Regions from separate parts of the Viridibacillus sp. NPDC096237 genome, predicted to be linked through region 2. Evidence: a T-box and tRNA genes for the amino acid it is inferred to sense, from the RefSeq annotation. Region 2 holds a T-box; the other holds one or more tRNA genes.
What was found. A T-box is a leader RNA that pairs with one kind of tRNA and senses whether it is charged. The one in region 2 lies ahead of argS (arginine--tRNA ligase), so its partner is inferred to be a tRNA-Arg.
Positions count from the first base shown of each region.

Region 1 (3,496 bases), on a different contig from region 2:
AAGTGCAATAACTTTTTTCTTATTTGCTTTTTCATGAAATGCCTTTAATAAAAAGAAAAGGCTAATCATCACACAAAGTAAAAAAATGTGGAACAATATGAATATAAAAATGTCTTGGGCTTCGCCCCAAAAACCATACGACACGATGCACACAACATATAATACGAGAATTGATTTACACAATATTAAATAAATTTTACTATTCATAATGCCATCACTAAACGTCGGTACTAATACTAATATCCAACATGCTAATCCTAACCAAAGGTCTATAAAATTTCTCATCTTTTAATCTTCCAATCAATAGAATTTAATATATTCATATTATAATCAATTCCGCTTCCTTGACCATAACCCTCTTTAAATTTCCCTTCATATGATTTCGAACGCTTTTTTAGCCTTCTAATCCCTCCTTATTAACTTTCTTTAATTGTAAGAACCTCTTATGGACTCTTATGGACATGATATCCACAGAAGCTGTTTTAATCAAACTTTGTTATAAATAATCAGTTTTTTTATAAAACTACACATCAACTAAATTGTTTAATTTAATTTAAAAACCAGTAAGATCACTCAAATATCATTAGAGTGTTTTTGTATAAACTTTTACTTCTTTGAATATCTTATATATTCATAATTTTTCTTTTTCCAAAGAAGTACCATGATTTAACTTTTTTATATTTTGTTTTAAATTTCTTTTTCAATATATAAACAACAGCTTGTCCAATAGAATATCCAACAGCAGCATTTATCACACTAGCAACACCTTTAGATATATCTCTTGCTTTTTTGTTTTAACTTTCAATTTAACTAATGCATATAAACTGCTCTTGTAAGTTTATCGACTACTTTACTTTTATCCATCAATTTTTTCACGGTTTTTCTAGCGCCTGATTTCATTGCTTTTTGAAGTGGCCCTAAATATGGCATTAAAGATACTGCCACATTTACCCCAGCCACCAAATCTCTTGTTCTAACATCCAACAGACCGTTAGGATCAATATTTCCTACTGGATTATAATAACGTGCTTGTAAATAGTAGTTCTTCGTTTCGTCATAATAGTAATATCCTGTGTAACGCTGTCGTCTGGACGACGATTGCTATCCCTAGAACATGGACTGGAAAAGAAAAAGCGCACTTTAATTTGTGCGCTTCGTCGCTTCTCTTCCCTAGTTTACTACGTCAGAACTTTTTCACTAAATTTTATCATCATTAAATTATTTATTGTAGGAATAAAATTAGTATATATCAATCATTCTCTCCAGGAATATTAATTTTAATGATTCGGGGCTAAATTTTGCTTCATTAGAATAAAAAGTGAAGAAGGAATTGGTATCATCTGGTACAAGAATTGTTGTTGTTTCTGTTAGTTCTAATTCTATAGGGAAAGCTTTAAAAAAACCTTTATTTCTTTGATTAGTCGAAATTTTTAAATTCGCTTCTGTTGAAAATAAAGTAATATTCTCCATATTTACAGTTAAAATATTTACAATGTGAAACATTTGTAAAAAAGTTTTTACATCTTTAATTAATATTTGTGCAAATTTATAATTACCTACTTTTTGAAGAAAATTAAGGTCTATCTTTTTCACTTTACAATACTCAATAATATTATCTTCCATCATATGATCAATCTGCATATAAAAATAAGCCCTATTAATCTCCAATTTTTTTGAAATTAATTCCAATAGTTCTTCCGTTACCGAATTTTCATGTACAATATTTACAAAATAACTATAATCTAATTCACCAGCAAATTTAAATGGAATCAATTCTTCAATCTCATGCCTGTCCATCCTCTGTAATTTTATATACACTTGATTTCCACCTCTTTTCTTAGCTTTCTTTCTCTCAAAATTCCCATCATATAATTGTAATCGATGAATGCACGCTCCCAAAACTCATTTATTTCCATTTGGCATTTTAATGTTTCCATTGCATTTTCGATACTTATACGACTATTGGTAGGCTTTTCTGTTACCTTCTGCTTCTTTTCATTTTTACCTTGTTGCATTAACTGAGATAAATCAACATCAACGCTCAATAACCCTTTATTTTTTTCATAAAAAAAATCCTCCAATCAATTTTTTTGATTAGAAGATGATTTACCAAGGGAAAAAATGGGTATAATTAGTTCTAGTTCTATGCCCCGTTCTATTTCCTTGTTCGAGGTAAAACCTTATGTAGTAAGGGTTTACCTCTCTTTTTATTACGCCCTCGGAGGGAATCGAACCCCCAGCCTAAGAACCGGAATCTTATATGTTATCCATTACACTACGAGGGCAATTCATCAATTGTGACTTTACTATTATACAAAGGAAACTAAAACAATTCAACCATTGGAATATTGGATTCGAATTATTTGACCTTCCTTGACCATAATGTGTATGATAAAGATGCAATAGAAGCAAATTGCTTTTATACAGGAAAATTGAATTTACCTTTTAAGGAGGATATTCTTATGAACTTAATCCCTACAGTTATTGAACAGACAAACCGCGGTGAACGTGCTTATGACATTTACTCACGCTTATTGAAAGACCGTATTATTTTATTAGGTAGTGCTATCGATGACAACGTTGCAAACGCAATTGTTGCTCAACTACTATTCCTTGAAGCTGAAGATCCAGAGAAAGATATTTCTCTATACATCAACAGCCCTGGTGGTAGCATTACAGCTGGTATGGCAATCTACGATACTATGCAATTTATCAAACCAAATGTACAAACAATTTGTATCGGTATGGCTGCATCTATGGGTGCTTTCTTACTTGCTGCTGGTGAGAAAGGTAAACGCTTCGCATTACCAAACGCCGAAGTTATGATCCACCAACCACTTGGTGGTGCACAAGGTCAGGCGACTGAAATTGAAATTGCTGCAAAACGCATTTTATTCCTTCGCGAAAAACTAAACGGTATTTTAGCTGAACGTACAGGTCAACCAATTGAAGTTTTAGCAAGAGACACAGATCGTGATAACTTCATGACAGCTGAACGTGCGAAAGAATACGGTTTAATCGATCAAATTTTTGAACGTAACGAAATTAAATAATCACCTAAAAACCGCCATTCTCACAAGATGAGAATAGCGGTTTTTATATTTTATTCATTTAATCCTCAGATTGAATTAGTTTTACTAGGCCCTCTAATGCAAATGCTTCATCTGCACCATCTGCAGTTAAAATAACATTAGATCCTTTTGCAACAGCTAAACTCATAATACCCATAATACTTTTCGCATTTACTTTTTTATTATCTTTTGTCAAAAATACATCCGCAGAATAGCGATTTGCTTCTTGTACAAACAAGGCTGCCTGTCTTGCCTGTAATCCTGATTTAAGTTTTACTTCTACTTGTTGTTCTGCCATTCGTTTTACTCCTCCTACTAATTACTCATATATTCATGATCCGTGCATTTTCATTCCATTAAAGCTTCACTGCTTCGCCTCGACGTAATGCTTCAGCAATATCGTCAATTTTACGAAGGCGATGATT
Region 1 covers NZ_JBNNTI010000031.1:26,127-29,622, reverse strand. Annotated here, with positions in the region: gene ACQKMD_RS15785 (hypothetical protein) at 1-285, opposite strand, end outside; gene ACQKMD_RS15780 (hypothetical protein) at 624-755, opposite strand; gene ACQKMD_RS15775 (hypothetical protein) at 811-945, opposite strand; gene ACQKMD_RS15770 (hypothetical protein) at 1,240-1,818, opposite strand; gene ACQKMD_RS15765 (hypothetical protein) at 1,809-2,045, opposite strand; tRNA gene ACQKMD_RS15760 (tRNA-Arg) at 2,214-2,285, opposite strand; gene clpP (ATP-dependent Clp endopeptidase proteolytic subunit ClpP) at 2,463-3,053, shown strand; gene ACQKMD_RS15750 (HPr family phosphocarrier protein) at 3,112-3,369, opposite strand; gene whiA (DNA-binding protein WhiA) at 3,428-3,496, opposite strand, start outside.
Region 1: it encodes a tRNA-Arg, which carries the amino acid that the T-box ahead of argS (arginine--tRNA ligase) is inferred to sense. The anticodon was not compared.

Region 2 (3,496 bases):
ATTTGAAAGTTCATTTGTTCTAACACCTCTTTATACCCTCTACATTTCTTCCGGTGCTTGAATGCCTAATAAACTCAAGCCTTCTTTAAGTACGGTAGCGACACTGGCGCATAATGTTAGCTTAGCTTGCTTAGCATTATTGTCCTCTAGTATTCTAGTGTGTGCATAATACTTATTAAACGCTCTTGAAAGCTCAATTAAATACTTAGCAATTTGTGAAGGATCTGCTAGTTCAAATGCTTTAACTATTACATCTGGAAATTCTTTTAGTTGCATGACAATTGGCCAAGCTTCAACTGATAACCCTTCATATTTACTATCTTTCGAATTATATTGACCTTTTCGAAGTAGTGAACAAATCCGTGCATACGAATATTGCACATATGGTCCTGTTTCCCCTTCAAAATTCAACATTTCTTCAAGCGAAAATTCTATATCATTCATACGATGATTTTTTAAATCGTGGAAGATAACAGCTCCTGTTCCAACTGCCTTGGCTACTTCTTCTTTTTGCTTCAGGTTTGGATTTTTTTCTTCTACATTATTCTTAGCTAATTGGATAGCCTCAGTTAATACTTCATCAAGCAGTACAACTTTTCCTTTACGAGTAGACATTTTCTTACCGTCTTTTAGCATCATGCCGAAGGGAATATGCTGTAATTCTTCTGCCCACTCATACCCCATTTTATCTAATACTCTAAATAACTGTTTAAAATGTAGTGATTGTTCATTCCCCACAACGTAAAAAGATTTTTTTGATTTATATGTTTCATGTCTATAAAGAGCTGCTGCTAAATCTCGAGTCGCATAAAGTGTTGTACCATCTGTTTTCTTTATCAAACAGGGTGGGATGTTTGATAAATTAACGACCATCGCACCGTCTGATTCTTCAAGAAGCTCTTTTTCCGTTAACAAGTTTACTATGCGCTCCATTTTGTCATTATAAAAGGCTTCACCAGTATATGAGTCAAATCGTATGCCAAGCAATGCATATACCTGTTCAAATTCTTTCAACGATGCTTCTCTAAACCATTGCCATAATTGTAGTGATTCTGTATCACCTTGCTCTAACTTTTTAAAAGCAGCACGTGCTTGATTATTTAATGAGTCATCATGTTCTGCCTCATCATGAAATTTCACATAAATCTTTAATAATTCACGTACTGGTGATTGCTCAATCAGCTCCTTTTCACCCCATAAATGGTAAGCCACAATTAGCTTTCCAAATTGAGTACCCCAATCGCCTAAGTGATTAATACGTACTACTTCATAGCCATTTTTCTCAGCAATATTGGCTAATGCATTACCAATAACCGTTGACCGTAAATGCCCCATTGAAAATGGTTTTGCGATATTAGGTGATGAAAAATCAATCGTAATCGTTTCGCCTTTTCCATATTTTCGTTGTCCATAAGTTGATTGACTATCCACAATACTCGATAAAACCACTTTAGAGATTTTCGATTGCTTGAGGAATATATTCACATACCCACCAACTGCTTCAACCTTTTCTATGATGTCATTCTTAATTTTCTCACTTAAATCTTTTGCTATATTATTCGGTGATTGACGGAAAATTTTCGCTAATGCAAAGCATGGAAATGCATAATCACCTAGATGTGCATATTTTGGTGTCTCTATTGTTCGTTCAATATCACCCTTTGCTAATTGACCTTCTACTGCTTCAAATAATGAATTGATTATTAATTTCTTGTCTTCCATCCTATTTACCTCCTCCAAAAATAAAAGCGCAGAGTACCTGGGGTTAAATACAATTGATACCTAAAAACAATAAAAAAAGCCCCCGTCTCTAATACAAGAGACGAGAGCATAATTCCCGTGGTACCACTCTAGTTGCCACAATATGTGACCACTTTCCATTGTTAACGAGGTGACTCCCCGATCTTTTCTACTGCTATTTCAAAAAGCTTCTCCAAAGTGCGTTTCATTTATGTTCCATGTATTAGGCTCTCACTATCCCTAACTCGCTAGACATTTCCCCATAAACTACTCTCTTTTTCATAGAATTCTTTTATTAAATTGTAATCATGTTATATTTAATTTGAAAATAAGTCAATGTTTGAGAAAAAATTTTTTTACATTAATTTAAAGACAATTCCTGTTATATATCAAATTTTATTAAGTAATTCAACCTTGTACAAATATCCCTTATCGTATTAGCCCTTCAAAAACATGCCTACCTTCTCCATTACTCTAGCTGACCCTATATTTTCTACTAAACATTTTGCTTGAATACTTATTAAATTCATTTCCATAAAACCGTATGTAAGGACTTCTTTAGCTACTTCATTAACAATGCCTTTTCCCCAAGCTATTTGCTGTTTTGGCTTCCATGACACAAAATCAATTGTCCCAATTAATGTACCTGTTTCTTTATTTTCAATACCCCAAAGAGCATACTGATTAAAACTCGTATTTACTTAAAATAAATTTTACAAATTGTTCTGTATCCACTACACTTTCATCCTTGGAAAGTTACTTATTTTAGAAACAGACCGTTTACTTTTAGGGAAAATTTCACTAGCAATAGTCGATTTCTCTTTTATATAAGCATCTATATTAAATGGATGAAGCAATGCATTTTGTTGCTTTAACAGTCCATATTTTGAAGCTTCAGCAGGATGACTTCTTAAATAATCTCGGAAGGCAAGATGTAAGTTGGAGAAAATCGGCTATATAGCTAAAGGGGAGAACGGTCTACCTGGACGACGGTATTTTGAAAAAGGTGGCTACAATCACACACACACCATGTCCATTTTTATGAAATAGGTAATGCGAACATTACGAGACTGGCATTATATCGATGACAGGCTTCGCTGGAAGGTTTTCAACTGAAGTACTACCAATGTGAAAGATATCATGAATCTTGTCACGGAAAATATCCCTTATTATCTTTTGCTCATTGTCGAATAGAGCAACCCATTCTTGCTGGTATTTTACTACTTCTACCTTTCTCATTTTTTCACCTCTACTTTAACAACCCTTTAAATTTCAATATATTCAGTTTATTTTAATTGTAGCATAACTAACTATTTATTTGTGTTAACTTATAAACACTTGAATAAATGATTAAAATCAAAATACCCAACCCAATAAAAAAAAGTGTAATCCCATTCTCAGGAATAAACTGCATTCCCCATATAAATAAACTCGCAATCATTCCTCCAATTACATTCATTAAACCTAAAATAGATAAGTGCGTCCCCCTTGTCTCCTTTGGAATTGACTTAGCCACTATGGATTGAAGTGTAGGCATATACAATAACTCTCCTAGTGCGACAAATAACATACCGATTATTAGCAAAAATGGATGAATTACATAGCTCATATAGATATAACCTATACATGACATGAATAGACCCATTAATAATGAATATCTTTCGGTAACTCTACGCACTATCTTCATCATCACAACTACGCCACATGCAACAATAACTGTATTTTCAAGATTTAAATAACCTATCATTTCATAACC
Region 2 covers NZ_JBNNTI010000016.1:23,140-26,635, forward strand. Annotated here, with positions in the region: gene argS (arginine--tRNA ligase) at 40-1,722, opposite strand; T-box leader at 1,816-2,032, opposite strand; gene ACQKMD_RS10720 (GNAT family N-acetyltransferase) at 2,178-2,405, opposite strand; gene ACQKMD_RS10725 (GrpB family protein) at 2,475-2,690, opposite strand; gene ACQKMD_RS10730 (GrpB family protein) at 2,803-2,979, opposite strand; gene ACQKMD_RS10735 (MFS transporter) at 3,047-3,496, opposite strand, start outside.